One region of the Lysinibacillus sp. UGB7 genome, then DNA from elsewhere that is predicted to be linked to it. Evidence: riboswitches for the same ligand, from Rfam matches in the RefSeq annotation. Region 1 holds a riboswitch; each other region holds the start of a gene.
The links. Region 1 has a riboswitch for cobalamin ahead of mmgD (citrate synthase). Riboswitches for the same ligand answer to the same signal wherever they lie in the genome.
Positions count from the first base shown of each region.

Region 2: linked by a shared signal. The riboswitch ahead of ACOMCU_RS15230 (hypothetical protein) and the one ahead of mmgD (citrate synthase) in region 1 are both predicted to bind cobalamin.
Region 3: linked by a shared signal. The riboswitch ahead of ACOMCU_RS10905 (helical backbone metal receptor) and the one ahead of mmgD (citrate synthase) in region 1 are both predicted to bind cobalamin.
Region 4: linked by a shared signal. The riboswitch ahead of ACOMCU_RS23415 (FecCD family ABC transporter permease) and the one ahead of mmgD (citrate synthase) in region 1 are both predicted to bind cobalamin.

Region 1 is NZ_JBMGUV010000008.1:116,748-120,874, forward strand. It holds gene ACOMCU_RS09600 (DNA polymerase IV) at 1-291, shown strand, start outside; gene ACOMCU_RS09605 (NUDIX hydrolase) at 759-1,229, opposite strand; cobalamin riboswitch at 1,727-1,921, shown strand; gene mmgD (citrate synthase) at 2,111-3,232, shown strand; gene prpD (2-methylcitrate dehydratase) at 3,330-4,127, shown strand, end outside.
Region 2 is NZ_JBMGUV010000016.1:10,778-14,904, forward strand. It holds gene ytvI (sporulation integral membrane protein YtvI) at 1-584, opposite strand, end outside; gene ACOMCU_RS15220 (hypothetical protein) at 677-1,225, shown strand; gene ACOMCU_RS15225 (glutathione peroxidase) at 1,323-1,868, shown strand; cobalamin riboswitch at 2,022-2,242, shown strand; gene ACOMCU_RS15230 (hypothetical protein) at 2,417-2,959, shown strand; gene ACOMCU_RS15235 (ABC transporter substrate-binding protein) at 2,961-3,914, shown strand.
Region 3 is NZ_JBMGUV010000010.1:11,855-15,981, forward strand. It holds gene ACOMCU_RS10900 (acyl-CoA dehydrogenase family protein) at 1-1,127, shown strand, start outside; cobalamin riboswitch at 1,215-1,399, shown strand; gene ACOMCU_RS10905 (helical backbone metal receptor) at 1,633-2,595, shown strand; gene ACOMCU_RS10910 (FecCD family ABC transporter permease) at 2,592-3,593, shown strand; gene ACOMCU_RS10915 (adenosylcobinamide amidohydrolase) at 3,590-4,127, shown strand, end outside.
Region 4 is NZ_JBMGUV010000037.1:272-4,398, forward strand. It holds gene ACOMCU_RS23400 (YdhK family protein) at 120-695, opposite strand; partial or broken gene ACOMCU_RS23405 (transposase) at 876-1,120, opposite strand; gene ACOMCU_RS23410 (biotin transporter BioY) at 1,330-1,926, opposite strand; cobalamin riboswitch at 2,117-2,308, shown strand; gene ACOMCU_RS23415 (FecCD family ABC transporter permease) at 2,460-3,527, shown strand; gene ACOMCU_RS23420 (ABC transporter ATP-binding protein) at 3,533-4,127, shown strand, end outside.

The DNA.
Region 1 (4,127 bases):
ATAGTGGAACAAGCCTGGGATCTATTTGCTAAGAATTGGAATGAAGAGCCTGTTCGATTACTTGGTGTCACCGTCTCTAATGTCAGTGACATTAAAGAAACGACACAGCAGCTAACATTCTTTAACTTTGAAGAGTATATAAAAGACGAACCAATCATAAAGCTTGTTGATCAAATAGAACAGAAATTTGGAAAAGGTGCAATTATTCGTGGTTCAGATATTGCAAAGCCAGTCGGGAAATATCATGCGAATACGAGTTTTAGTAAGGACTTTTGGGATGAACAAAATTAAAATGTTTGTCCCTTTAATTTTGTATAAGAGTGAAAAAGGAAGAATTGTTAAAATTATTTATGAGAATCAATTTCACAATTCATTTTCATGTCAATAAAGAAAAATATTGTGAAAGAAAATAAAGTAATTGTTCCTATTACATAGGTATATTCGCTACAGGCGAACGCTTTCTGCGGGCAAGCACCGAGCCGCTTCGAGGCAACAGGTGTTTTTATGTGCGAAAGCGAAGCGTCAGCAACAGGTGTTTTTATGTGCGAAAGCGAAGCGTCAGCAACAAGATGTTGGTCACGAAGGTGTTGTCACAGGACGTGACGCTTTTAGCCTTCGTTCCATAAAAGTTCAGTCCAGGGTCTCGGTTCGCTTGCTTTTCCCGCTGGAGTAGCCGCCGTATTCTCCCCTATACAAAATGTTTTGTATGGGTTTTAGAATTGATGTTTAAGATAATGCCATTTAAGTGGTAATTAGCTTCAAAAAGAGCTATCTAAATCCCACAATTGATCTCCCATTTTTTCTATAAGTGCTTTTGCTCTTTTTTCAATCTTTTCTGGGAGTTCATTTTTACTGAAATATTTTAGATTAAGACTCTCTCCATCATTCATTTCTAACATTCCACTTACATTTATTGCACGAAATAGATGAATTACACTATATGTTTTATCTCCATTTGGATACTGAAAGTAATAATGTGGGCCAGAAAAAACACCTATCAATTCAAACTGATTTGCTACAAGTCCCGTTTCTTCTTTCAGTTCACGAGAAGCAACTTCTTCTAAAGTTTCACTTAGTTCCATTGAGCCGCCAGGTAACCCCCAATTCAATGTATCTGAACGATATTGAAAAAGAATCTTCCTTTTCTCATTTACCACAAGTATCGTTGCCCCAACGCTTATAATTGGTCTACTACCAATAAATTTCCGTAATTCTGAGATGTATCCCAAATTTTCTCCTCCTAATAATTGTTATTATAAATAGTTCTGCTTTATTAAATAAGAAACCTTTAAATTCCCTAGTAAAAGGTCAACAAGATAGAATAAAAGTTAATAGTCTTGATCTTTTGTTAGATGCGCTTGCTAAGTATTTCGAAAAGCTGTACTCACAGTAAAATGAAAAGATTTCAAAGTAATTTAACTAACATTAGGCCCTGTTATATTCCAAGAAATACCTTGACGTAGGATAGAGAAAAAACATATATAAAAGTTGATTAGTTAACGACTAATATATTTATAGCGAATGTATGTACGTACATTCATTGAGTATTAAGTTAATTGAATCATTTTCAATCGAGGGAATAATAATCTTTTTTGTGAGAAATAATGCTAAAAAATGTAGAATAGTCTTTTGAATAAGAAGAATAGTTTTTAGTTATTTGTTTTTTCTGAATTTTGTCTATATTGCTTGTTTTTGAGCCTCTATGTTAAGGTTGAAAGACAAATTGAATATGCTAAATTTTGGTGGTTCAAATGAATATATTTCATTTGATTAAAAGGGAAGTTGGTGAGAGTCCAACACTGTCCCGCAACTGTATTTGGGAGTTAGATAACAATACCACTGTTTTGATTGTCAAAATGGGAAGGTGTTATTGTAACGTTGATCATAAGTCAGGAGACCTGCCACTAAAGAAAGCATCAATTTACCTACGAGGATAGGGGGTGTTAGCTACTGTATGATGGTTGTGAATTCGTTTAAATTCACTGTTTTTTGCTCTGTCATGTTTTTGTAGATTAACAACTTCTAAAAGGGGTAGAAGTTGTTTTTTTGTTGTTCTTTTGTCGATGAATGTGAACGCTTACAAGAATGATAAAACAAAGGGGTTGGATGTATTGAGTTAAACTATTCACCAGGTCTCGATGGCATTATTGCCGCTGAGACGAAATTATCTTTTTTAGATACTGTACAAAGTCAAATTGTCATAAGGGGCTATGATTTGATTGAATTATCACAGAGATATTCGTATTTAGACATTGTGTACTTATTGTTGCATGGAGAAATACCGACTACTGAGCAACGGGGTGAGTTACAGGACATTTTGAAATCAAGTTATCAAGTTCCACAAGAGATTTTTCAAATTTTCAAGTTATTACCTAATGGGACACATGCTATGGATGGGCTTAGAACAGGTATTTCTATATTAGCAGGCTACGATCAGCAAATCCATGATCGGTCTACTGAAATGAATTTGAAGCGAGCATTTAGGCTTTTAGGCGGTATGCCAAATATCGTAGCGAATAGCTATCGTGTGTTGAATGGTCAAGAGGTCGTAGAGACAGATAGTCAGCTTTCTTATAGTGCCAATTTTTATTACATGATTACTGGAAGAAAACCAACTGCGTTAGAAGAAGAAATCTTTGATCAATCGCTCGTTTTATATAGTGAACATGAGATGCCCAATTCAACGTTTACGGCCCGTGTCATTGCCTCTACACAATCTGATTTGTACGGTGCTTTAACTGGAGCTGTAGCATCATTGAAAGGAAATTTGCATGGCGGAGCGAACGAGGCAGTGATGTATATGCTTCTTGAAGCCAAGACAGTGGAAGGCTTTGAAACATTGCTGAAAAATAAACTGCAGAACAAAGAAAAGATTATGGGCTTTGGCCATCGTGTGTATATGAAAAAAATGGACCCAAGAGCGCAAATTATGAAAGAGGCTTTACACAAATTATGTATAGAGCAAGGAGATGATCTATTATATCGCATGTGTGAAGTCGGTGAAAAAATGATGGTGCAGGAAAAAGGATTGTATCCAAATTTAGATTATTACGCAGCTCCCGTATATTACATGCTTGGATTGCCTATTGAAATGTATACGCCAATTTTCTTTAGCTCACGTACTGTCGGCTTATGTGCTCATGTGATTGAACAGCATGAGAATAATAGGTTGTTTAGACCTCGTGTCACTTATATTGGCGAGCGTCATAACCTTGAAGAACTAACAGTGTAATCAACGTTTAACAACTCGCCTTAAAGCTGATGGACATTCTGACCAATGTCCATTGGCATACTAGTATATCAAATACATGCGTTGAAAGGAAGATAAGATGATTAAAACGAATGAAATATCTACGACAGATCAATTATTAACAGATATCGCGGATTATGTATTAAATACTAACATTACAAGTGAAGAAGCATATGAAACTGCACGCTATGTTTTACTAGATACTTTGGGTTGCGGCATTTTGGCCTTACAGTACCCAGAATGTACGAAACTCCTTGGACCTGTTGTTCAAGGTACAGTAGTTCCAAATGGTTCACGTGTCCCAGGAACTTCTTATGTCCTTGATCCAGTGAAAGGGGCTTTCAATATTGGATGCATGATTCGTTGGTTAGATTACAATGATACATGGCTGGCGGCTGAATGGGGACATCCTTCTGATAATTTAGGTGGTATTTTGGCCGTTGCAGATTATTTGAGTCGCGTACGTATTGCAGAAGGTAAAGAGCCTTTTAAAATGAAAGACGTTTTAGAAATGATGATACAAGCCCATGAAATACAAGGCGTTTTAGCTCTAGAAAATAGCCTGAATCGTGTTGGGTTAGATCACGTATTATATGTCAAAATTGCTACAACAGCTGTTGTGACAAAGGTATTAGGGGGATCTCGTCAAGAAATAATTAATGCATTGTCAAATGCTTGGATTGATAATTCAAGCCTAAGAACATATCGACATGCACCTAATACAGGATCAAGAAAATCTTGGGCTGCTGGAGATGCAACAAGTAGGGCAGTACAATTAGCCATGATGGCCGTGAAGGGGGAAATGGGGTATGCAACTGCATTATCTGCACCTGGCTGGGGATTCCAAGATGTGCTCTTTAACAAACAAGAATTAAAG
Region 2 (4,127 bases), on a different contig from region 1:
GTAGATGGCTTTAAATATTTGTAAGTTATCTGTTTTAATTTTGGTAAATCTAGCATAAATAAAAATAAAACAATCATATATACGAGAAGACTAATAAAGAGGCTTGGAATTTCAGAAAAGAATGCGGTAACTTTGGTATAATTAAAGAAGTTTAGAAAAGATTCTTCAATTTTCTTAATGAAATCCATCGTCGTATTTTGAAGTGATATACTCACTTCATCGGGGAAGTCTTCGGTATATTTAGAAATGTTATCTTGCATGTGAAGCCACATTTCCGATATTTTGGAAATATAATAGGGAGCTTGCTTAGAAATAACTATTATTTGCGACATGAGCTGTGTAATAGTAAAGTAACAAATAATAGAAATAAAGATAACGCTCATTATGTAAATGAAGGCGACTGCAATTTTACGTGACATTTTCCACTTACGTTTAAAAAACATAACTATTGGCTCTAAGAAAAAAGCCGTAATCCCCGCCAATATAATAGGCACGGAGACTGGTATGATAAAATATGCCGCAACTATTAGACATATAATCACAAGCGTTCGTAAAATCAACTTTCGGGTAATAGATTTATTCATAAACTCTCCTTCTTGCTATAAATTAAGTTAAGTGTAACATAAAAAATTTAAAATTTTATAACGTTCTGACAGAATAAAGGTAGGGATGAATCATGGAAAAAGAGATTTTGCAACTTTTTAGTAAATTAACAGAGCATGACCGTGAAATCCAATTCGAGTCTTACGAAGAATTGATGAAAATTATGCAAGAACCAGTTGATTGGACATACGCAGTCTGGGAGCAGCTCGTTCAAGCCCTTACATATAAAGATGGACATGTACGTGCGCGGGCAGTACAGTTTTTATGCGCATTGGCGGCAAAAAGTGATCCAGAAGAACGTGTATTAGAAGATTTTTTGAAAATCTGGGCAGTAACATATGATGATAAAACCGTAACAGCTAGACATAGTCTGCAAGCAATTTGGCAAATTGGTCTTGCGGGACAGGTGCAAAGGGATTTAGTTGTTTCGTATTTAGCAAAAAGATTCCAAACATGTATTGATGAGAAACATTCGACACTCATTCGATATGATATTATTGTATCCTTTAAAAAGTTGTTTGATGCCACAAGCGACAAGAAGCTATTGGAAATTGCACAGAGATTAATTGAAGAAGAGCAAGATGCAAAATATAAAAAGAAATATAAGACAGCCATTCGTTAAACAAGCGTAATGGCTATTTTTTTATGTTAAACCTCTTTTATTGGAGAAAATAGGGTTTATTGCTATAATCATAAAAAATATAAAAGGGGTTTAAAAAATGAGTATTTATAATTATTTAGTGAAAAAGCCAAATGGTGAAATTTTATCAATGGAAACCTATCGTGGAAAGCCTATGCTAATTGTCAACACAGCAAACCAATGTCGTTTTACCTATCAGCTTGAGGATTTGCAAAAAATGTATGAAAAATATGGCGAGAATAATTTCGTTGTTTTAGGTTTTCCTTGTGATCAATTTGACAATCAAAATCCTGAAGATGGCGAGGAAACAACACAACTTTGCAAGATTAACTACGGTGTGACGTTCCCAATTTTTGAATTAGTGCAAGTAAACGGTGAGACGACACATCCGTTATTCAATTATTTAAAACATGAAGTGGGTTTTCGCGAATTTGGGAAGGCAAATATGCAAGAAAAAATGTTGGCGCAAGCTATTTTCCAAATAGCACCTAGTTTTTTAGATGGTCGTAATATTCGCTGGAACTTTACAAAGTTCTTAGTAGATGGCAATGGTAAAACGATTGCGCGCTTTGAACCGACTGATTCACAACTAGATATTGAACAAGTTATCGAAAAAATATTATAGTCAGTAATTATTATAGAATTTTCAGGGGAGAACTACAAATAGCTAATCGTTATGTGGAAATAGTGCTAGGTTCTGTATGTTTTTGAGCGAGTTTTCTGCAATTTCGCAACTACTTTTTCATCACAATCTATGATAAACTGCTTTACAAGTGAATAATTCTTGCAGAATAAGGGTGCTAGTCCATAGCATAATCGGGAATTCGGTGTAAAACCGGAGCTGTTTCCGCAACTGTAAGTGCAGAAAAAATCATAAAAATAAGCCACTGTCGAAGATTCATAACTTTAGTAGATGGGAAGGTTATTATGATAACATAGCTACATACAAGGTAGTGAACTGTACAAGCCAGGAGACCGATCTTTATTTGAGCGTATAAGTACTCTTCGGAAGTTAGGAGGATATGCGGCAAATACATAGGCAATGTCGTGTCACAGCGACGCTACTTATGCATTTTCGTCGTTCCACTATTAATGGGGGAGGGCGTTTTTTTTATGCACGTTTAGCTCAAATCCAGTAGGAATATTTTCACGAAAGAAAGTGGGGTTTCAGGATTGAAAAAAGATGCGCGTTATTCATGTTATCCGTTTATGCGTGAAAAAGTATCGACGGTCGATTATGAGATTCGAACAGATAGCCTAACAACGCATGTGGGCGTAGCCTTGGCTGCTGTAAAGAAAGAAACAGTTGAGGTTGTTGCGGTCGATTTGATGGCAATTTTGCCAATGGCTTATCATGTGAATGGTTCAGTACGTGGCAAATTAGCTGTAACTGATGGAGATTTAGCATGGCTGAGCGATCGTTATGATTTTTACGTTGAACATGTTAGAGATGAAATTCAAAACTTTGTTTTACCACAAGGGACGGAGGCTGCCGCTGCACTTCATCTATGTCGAAGTGAAGCAAAAAAATCATACCGTGCCTTGCACAAAGTGTCAGAGGAGCGAGAAGTACCAGCCATTCTTTTCGATTATTTAGGATTACTGGCCAATGTATTTTTCGTTATGGCTGTATACATGAATCAACAGGCAGGAATTGCTGAAATTCCGTTTATAAGTAAATCATACCCAATGAAAAAGAAAAAGGAGATTGAGTGAAGTGAAGAAATTCGTTAATTTTCAATGGCTTTCGATTTTAATGTTAGCGCTTGTCCTAGTAGGTTGCGGTACAACTGATGAAGCGAAAAGTGGGGACACATCGAAGGAAGTAAATACAGCTGAAGAAACAGGCTATAAAGTGACAGATGATCGTGGTGTAGAAGTGACATTTGATGCTGTACCAAAAACTATTGTGTCTTTACAGCCAAGCAATACAGAAATTTTATTTGCATTAGGTGCGGGTGATAAAATCGTAGGCGCTACAGAATATGATACATATCCAGCAGAAGCACAGAACATTGAACGTGTTTCAGATTCTATGACGTTTAATAGCGAGCGCATTGTGTCATTAAAACCGGATGTGGTGATTGCTTACACTACTGATGGTAAAGTTGATGCGTTAAAAGGACTTGAAGATGCAGGTGTGAAAGTATTTGTTATTAAATCAGCAGCTTCATTTGAAGATGTTTATGGAGATATTGAACAAATTGCTACTGTCATGGGTGTTGAGGATAAAGGTGATCAACTAAATGAAGACATCAAGGCTAAAATAGCTGATGTTCAAGCAAAAGTAAAAGATGTAGAAAAACAAAAAAATGTTTACTTGGAAATTAGTCCGAAGCCAGAGATTTATACAGCAGGTTCAGGTACATTCCAACAAGAAATTTTAAATGCGGCTAAAGTGAACAATGTATTTGCTGACAAAAAGGATTGGGTAAAGGTTTCTGAGGAAAACGTCATTGCTAAAAACCCTGAAGTCATTCTAACAACTGTAAATTACGGCGAAGACCCTGTGGCAGAAATCATTGCACGCAATGGTTGGAATACGATTACAGCCATTCAAAACAAAGTTGTGTTTTATATAGATGCTGATATATCCAGTCGACCTGGTCCACGTATCGGCGAAGCGGTTGAGCTAGTAGCCAAAGTTGTCTATCCTGAGTTATTTCAATAATTGAAGACTTTTTAAAGCCGTCCCATAAGTTAGGACGGCTTTTTGATATGTTATGAATCATACCCCGCCCCAATTACATCAGGAAATGACGAGAAGCGCTCGGGTAAAGGCGAGAACTGCTCAGGTTCAGCAGCGCACCGATCGGCTGGCGTGCACACAGCATTTACTTTTAGAAGCCGTTTTTACGTACGCATAGATGTTTAGTGATTCTGA
Region 3 (4,127 bases), on a different contig from region 1:
AGGGGGGCTCTGATGTTGGAGCAAACGTTGTCAATGCAGTACTGGATGGGAATGAATATCGATTATACGGTGAGAAATACTTTGCATCGAATGCAGGGATGTGTGGCGTTGCAATGGTATTAGCACGTATGGAGGATGCACCAAAAGGATCCAAAGGTTTAACGCTCTTTGCCGTACCTTGGCATCAAGAGGATGGTTCCATCAATAATCTTCGGATTCGACGTTTGAAGGATAAGCTAGGTGTCAAGGCGGTACCATCAGGGGAAGTTGAGTTCGATGGAGCACTTGCATATGTCGTTGGTGAGCCAAATAAAGGGATTTATTATATGTTGGAAGCGCTTAATTTGTCTAGAATTTGCAATGCTGTTGCCTCGATTGGTATTATGCGCCGAGGGTATTTAGAAGCGAAGCATTATGTAACAAATCGCCATGCATTCGGGCAGCCGTTAACACAATATCCTATGATTAAAGATACATTAGGGAAATTTGCAGCAAAGTTACATGTAGAGGTTGCAACTGTCTTTGATGTCATTCAATTGTACGATAAGGTAACAAGTGGTCAGGGCAATGAGCAGGACATTATTATGAATCGTTTGAACATCGCAATCATGAAAAAAGAAACAGCTGAGCAAGCCGTGCATTATGCAAGTGAAGCGATTGAACTACATGGTGGAAATGGCTATATTGAAGATTTTGTAACGCCTCGTTTACTGAGAGATGCGCAAGTACTCACAGTGTGGGAAGGGACAGCCAATATTTTAGCATTAGAGCTTATTCGCTTAGTGGATAAGTTTCAGGCACATGAATTGTTTGTTCAAGCCATGCAAGAGCGATTGGCGAAGTTAACTGCTAGTCCATTGCTTCAAATTGTAGCTGAGCAACTTGAAAAGTTAGTAGTGACATTACAAACCTTCAGCCACTTAGATACAGCAATGAAAACATTTGAGGCAAAAAAAGTGGCAGAGAAAATGGCACATTTATATGAAAGCGTCGTAGCAGTAGAATGGGCAGAAAAATTTGGTGGCAAATATGAAATGCTCGCAGACATCTATTTAGAGGACACATGGGCATTGCGTGAAATCGGTGCCCCTATGAAAACTGTGCAGTATTTTGCGGAAATCATCTAGCTATAGTGAGCCGTCTCAAAGTCATTGAGACGGCTTTATCTGTGTAAGGTTTATCGTTATATCATTCTATTTTCATGTATAATGAAAACAACTGAATATTATAAAGGTTCTTTACTAAGTAAAGTGAAAAGGGAAATCGGTGTAATTCCGACGCGGTCCCGCCACTGTAAGTGTGAGTTTTTTCAATCTACGCCACTGAACATCTTTCGGGAAGGCATGAAAAAACGAATAGCACACGAGCCAGGAGACCTGCCTTTATAGAGCAACACGATACAGCCTACGAGGATAGGGTGGTGGAATTTTGCGTATGTATTTATGTGCAAACACGCCCCTCATCTTTTGTGATGAGGGGTGTTTTCAGTTTTATAAGGTTGTTTCGATAAATTAAAGATTGTGGGCGATAAATTCTCAAAGTGGGGCGATAAAATGCAAAAGTTTATCGATAAATCAAAAAAACAGAGCGATAAAATATGCGCACAGACAGGTTAATTAGGGAGGATTTACAGTGAAAAAGTATTGGAAAATAGGATTGTCAGCATTTCTAGCAATGGGCTTACTTGCGGCATGTAATAGCAAGGACACGAAAAACGACAATCCTGCATCAGAGCAACAGGCAACCCCGCAAGTAGAAGAAGCAACATTCCCGCTTACGATGACAGATGTTACTGGTAATGATATTACACTAGAAGCACCACCAGAGAGAATTATATCGCTGATACCAAGTAATACGGAAATTTTATTTGGACTTGGTTTAAATGATGAAATTGTTGGTGTCAATGATTATGATGATTTTCCAGCAGAGGCGGCTGACAAAGAGAAAGTAGGCAGTACGGAGTTTAATATTGAACAAATTATTGCACTTTCACCAGATATCGTTTTTGCGCATGAGTCAGGGATTGCGTCTCTAAAAGGTGCAATAGAGCAACTAGAAGCAGCTGATGTCAAGGTATATGTTGTAGCAAACGCAGATAACTTTAATGAGACATATACCACAATTGAGCAATTAGGGCGTGCAACTGGGAAATCATCAGAAGCTGAAAAAATGATAGCAAATATGAAAACAAAAACTGAAGAAGTGCAAGCGAAATTGAAGGACGTGGAGTCAAAGAAAGTCTTTGTAGAGACATCTGATGAACCAGAAATTTATACACCTGGTAAGAATACATTTATGCAGGAAATGCTAGACATGATCCATGCAGAAAATATAGCGGCTGATACGAGTGACTGGTACAAAATTGATGCTGAACAAATCATTGCAAAAAATCCAGATGTCATTGTGGTGACATATAATTATGTACCAGATATTTTAACGAAAATTCCCCAACGTGCTGGATTTGATACAATTACTGCCGTGAAAAATAATGCGATTGTGCAAGTAGATGAAAATATGACAAGTCGTCAGGGTCCACGTTTAGCTGATGGTCTTGAAGAATTAGCTAAAGCCATCTACCCAGAGGCTTTCGAGTGAGTAGAATAATTTTTGCCTATGTCACAGCGATTACGCTTCTAATCATTAGCATTTGGTGTGGCGTATCGATAGGCTCGGTTCACATTCCACTAGAAGTATTGTGGAATAAGGCGGCAAATGAAACAGCTGCCAATATTTTGTGGAAAATTCGCATGCCACGTGTCATGTTGGCAGGACTTGTAGGGGCGTCCCTTGCGATTGCAGGGGCAGCATTTCAAGGTTTATTGAAAAATCCTCTAGCAGATCCATATACATTGGGTGTTTCGTCTGGAGCGTCTGTAGGGGCAGTTATGACGTTGTTTTTTGGTATTTCTATTCCAGTTGTTGGCCTATACACATTGCCAACTTTTAGTATGATTGGTGCGGTGTTAACAATGGTAGCTGTTATGAGCTTTGCTAGGTTAGTTGACCGGTCACTAAAAATGGAAACACTCATTTTAACGGGCGTTATTTTTAGTTCGTTTTTAGGTTCTCTTATTTCGTTAATGATTGCTTTAACTGGTGAGGAGTTACGACAAATTATCGGCTGGCTACTTGGTTCGGTATCCATGCGTGGATGGCCATATGTGCAAATGATTGCACCGTTTGTTGTGATTGGCTCGACGATGCTTTGGACGCAAAGAAGAGAGTTAAATGTTCTTTTGTATGGAGAAGAGCGCGCGAAGCATTTAGGGGTTAATGTGAAACGTAGTAAATATTTGATTTTAGCTGGCGGCTCTATGCTGACAGGAGCAGCGGTTGCGGTTTCTGGAACAATTGGGTTTGTTGGTTTAGTGGTACCGCATATGACACGGATGATTTGGGGTTCAGATCACCGTCATCTATTGCCATTATCTTTTTTAAATGGAGCTACATTGCTTATTATTTGTGATTTAGTGTCACGTACGATTATCGTGCCACGTGAGTTGCCAATTGGTGTTATTACTGCGTTTATTGGCGCACCTGTTTTTTCGTATATTTTCTATAAGCAACGAAGAAGCAAGGGGGTACGCGTATGATTATTGTTGAACATTTATCAGGTGGCTATGAAAGCGTACCGATTGTCAAAGATGTAAGCTTTACAGTTGAAAAGGGGAAGATACTCGGCATTTTAGGACCAAATGGTAGTGGCAAATCGACGTTGCTGAAGGTAATCAGTGGCATCTTACCAGCAACTTCAGGCACTATTCAGATAGACGGAAAAGATATGAATTCATATAACGCCCGAGCATTGGCGAAGAAGATGGCAGTACTACCACAGCTACATGCCAATGCATTTTCAAATACAGTGCGTGAGGCAGTGTCACTTGGACGTTATCCCCATCAAACAGGATTCTTTTCGAGCTGGTCAGTGGTAGATGAGCAAGCTGTTCAATACGCGATGGAGCAAACAGGTGTCACACGTTACGAACATACCCCGATGGAAATTTTATCGGGTGGTGAGCAACAACGTGTATTTGTAGCACAGGCTTTAGCACAAACAGCGGAAATTTTACTGCTGGATGAGCCGACGAATCATTTAGATATCGCCCATCAACGACAAATTTTAGATA
Region 4 (4,127 bases), on a different contig from region 1:
AGCAGGGAGCGTTAGCGACCGATGCGGCTCATGCCTTGCCCGCGGAAAGCGAAGCGGATTTTTACCATATAGGAAAGCGGATTGTATTGTTTGAAGGACTTTTTAGACAGCCCCTTCATCTATTCATTTTTTGTTAGTTCATCTTCAGTAACCCATTTGTGATTTTTAATAACATCTCCATTTGTCGTAGATACATAATCAATCATATAAATAGTGGTTTGTAGTGCCTCATCAATACGCACCATCGCATTTTCCATTCCTTCCATATGTGAAGCAGCCGTTTTTACTTCTGTTCCAGGTGTTAAAGGTGCGCTATCTGGATTTAATAATTCCTCATGAATGACCCATTTATGATTCTCCACACGTTTGCCACCTGTAGTTGGTTCATACGAGATAATGTAAGCAGTTGTATCATAAGCTCCAACAACAGTTGCTTCAGCACCTTTCATACCTTCCATATGGCCATCTGCAATAATAGCAGTACTACCAACAGGATATATTGGGTTTTCTGCGTTTTTCAGAGTTGCTGGTATTTCACCTGAACTGGAATGATTCATCGAAGAATGGTCCATTTCACTTTGTTGTTCAGCCTTGCTTTCTTTTTTTGTATCGGCTGTATTTTCTGAGCACGCGGATAATACCAGAACGGCAACTACCGTCAGTAAGCCTACACGCCATTTTTTTTGTAGTTTCAAAGCCAATTCCTCCTTCTTCATTTGCCGTAAATGTAGCAAATAAATGTGCAGAAATTATGGATGAAGACTGCATATCATATCTATTTTATAAATAGTAAAGTTCCACTCTAGAGTGGAGTTTCAGATTGACGACAAAAGGTATTCGGAATGATCACATTCCGAATACCTTTTGAAGCTTTATCAGAAATAGTAGTTACAAATAGCCACTATTAACGACAGTATTACGCTACGTTTAACCAACTTCTGCCACTTTAGAACTTTGCTATGACCATAAACTAGCTTCTTCAAATCCATAGCAGTAAAAGTAAGTACCGCCTGCATGGACAATTTTTTAATCCTTCGAAAGGTTGTCCAACGCATACCATACTTTTCTTCGCATCCGCACATACGCGTTCAATCGTCTCTTTACATCGTGCATAGATTTGTTACTTGTCACTTTGTTGAAATAAATGATGGACTGAAGCCATGCCCGCGAAAAGCGTCCGCCGTAGCGAAAATCAACGGGTTCTTATAGAAACTTCTATTTTTTAAAAAATAAGACTTACTGTAAAAACTCAACTTTGAGTATGTCTATAGTCTGAAACTCCACTCTCTAAAGTTATTGAGTGGAGTTTTTATCAAAATAGGTTTCGTATTATTTCACCGCAATAATTTTCAGCACTTTTTCCACACGATATGCGAAAATACCAGCGAATACGGCTAAGATAATATCCTTTGGCAATGGTGGCATCATCCAAAGCCATGCCATTTTATAGGTGAATCCTTCAGGTGCACTAGCCCATAGTTTATAAGCAAAATACATCCAGTTTGTACCAAGTAAATAATTAATGGTCATTGCACTTAGTGCGGCTATGACATAGCTTTTTTTCGTAGCACTTTTTTCTATTATAAGCCCTGCGATAAAGGCTGCTAAAATAAAAGTTACGATAAAGCCGAATGTCGGGCTTAAAATTTGTCCAAAACCCCCTCCGAAACGAGCAAATACAGGTGCCCCTGCTAAACCGATACACATATAGACGGTACAGGCGAGCGCTCCTTTTCTACTACCAAGAATAAGTCCTGCTAAAATAGCAAAAAACGTCTGTAATGTGATAGGCACGCTTCCAACTACCATGAAAGGTGCAAAGGAAGTAATATTTGCACCAATCATCATCAATGTAGAAAATAAGCCAATGTAGGCCAGGTCGACTGTTCTTAATTTATGATGTCCATGTTCAGCTACTGTTGTCATAATATCTCCTCTTTTTAGTAAAGTTGTTAGTGATATTTTAAGAAAATAAAAACTTTGTGTCAACTTTATAAATAAATTAAGTTAACGTAAAATTCCCTGTTTAGCGAGGAGATACATGGTTTAGATATGGTAAAAAGATAAAATATGTATAGACTACTATAATTATGTATGTTAGAATCGTCATAATTTTAATATTTCAGATACTATTGGTGTGATGCCTTTTAAAGCGTCACTTAAAAGGGAAATCGGTGTAAATCCGGTGCTGTCCCGCAACTGTAACGAGGAATTCTATGATATATAAGCCACTGTTTTTTAAATGGGAAGGCTGTCATAGCAATGATGAATCGAAGCCAGGAGACCTGCCAATTAGTTGTTACCTGTAATGCCCACGAGGATGCAAGCAATTACGGACAATTGAAGGATACATTTCTTACTTTTGTTTATTCGAGGGTATTTCTATGCAAATTTTTTGCGTAGAATACCTTTTTTTATTGCTTCACATCTATCATTTTTGACTAGGAGTTAATAAACAGATGAAGAAACAGTACCTGTTCCCAAAGAATAAATTTATCTTACTTTCTATCCTGCTTCTCCTATTGCTATTCATTTCAATTACTTTCGCCATCATGATTGGTTCCGTTTCTATAACACCGTTGTATGTTTGGAAAGTTATCCTTTCAAAAATTCCACTTGTCCAAAATTGGATAGAGCAAGATTGGAGTCGCTCACAAGAAATTATTATTTGGCAAATTCGTGTGCCACGTGTTTTACTTGCCGCAATCGTTGGGGGAGGATTAGCTATTGCTGGTGCTGCCATCCAAGCACTCGTTCGTAATTCAATTGCGGATCCGTATATTTTAGGGGTTTCATCTGGTGCAACAGTTGGGGCTACGGCGGTCATAATTTTAGGCGCCTTTTCATTTTTAGGCATATACGCACTTTCTATCGCTGCGTTTTTAGGCTCTTTACTAGCGATTGTATTAGTGTTTTTCTTATCACGTGTAGGTGGGCGAATTTCTATCTTTCGCTTGTTACTAGCAGGAATGGCCGTATCATTTATTTTATCAGCCACTTCGAATTTTATATTAATGATGTCGAAGCAAGAGGGTGGCATGAAAGCAGTAATGTACTGGATGCTAGGGAGTCTAGCAGGTGCTAAATGGAATAATCTACTCATCCCAACAATTATTTTTGTCGTTGTCTTTGCCTTGCTTTGGCTCCATTATCGGAATTTGAATTTGCTTCTACTTGGAGAAGAGGCAGCAGTAACATTAGGTGTTAATCTACAACAATTCCGAATACAACTTGTTGTTCTTGTATCTCTACTTACAGGCGTACTTGTTGCTGTAAGTGGCTCGATTGGGTTTGTTGGCTTGATTATTCCACATATTGTCCGGTTAATTATAGGTTCAAATTATAAATATGTTATCCCCATTAGTGCTTTATTAGGAGCGATTTTCTTAGTTTGGGCAGATGCGCTTGCACGAATACTAATTGCGCCAGAGGAAATGCCAATTGGTATTATTACTGCATTTTGTGGAGGGCCATTTTTCATTTGGTTACTGCGTCGTAACAATTATTCTTTCGGTGAAGGAGACTAAAACATATGACATTAGAAGCGAAACAAGTATCATTCTCCATTCATGATCAGCGTATTTTACATGAGGTGAGCATTCAAATAAAAGAAAAGCAATTTGTCGGCTTAATTGGTCCCAATGGCAGTGGAAAATCAACACTTTTAAAAAATATGTATCGTCTATTAAAGCCAGAAAGTGGAACGGTTTTACTGAACGAGAAAGACATTTTGAAGCAAACGAGTAAAACTATTGCAAAAAATCTAGCTGTTGTTAGTCAGGAAACTCCTGTATTATTCGATTTTCAAGTACGAGATCTGGTTAGCATGGGAAGAACTCCTCATAAAAAATTGTTTGAACTTGACCATGAAGATGACTTTCAAATTGTCAAAGAAGCATTATCGCAAACGGGTATTGCCCATTTAGAAACCCGTAGCTTTAGCTCTCTTTCAGGAGGAGAAAAGAAACGAGTGATGGTTGCTCGTGCTCTCGCTCAACAAGCACAGGTGATTATTCTAGATGAACCAACGAATCATTTAGATATTCAGCACCAATTACAACTGATGGATTTAATTCAAACACTACATTTGACTGTAGTGGCAGCGCTACACGATTTGAATATCGCTG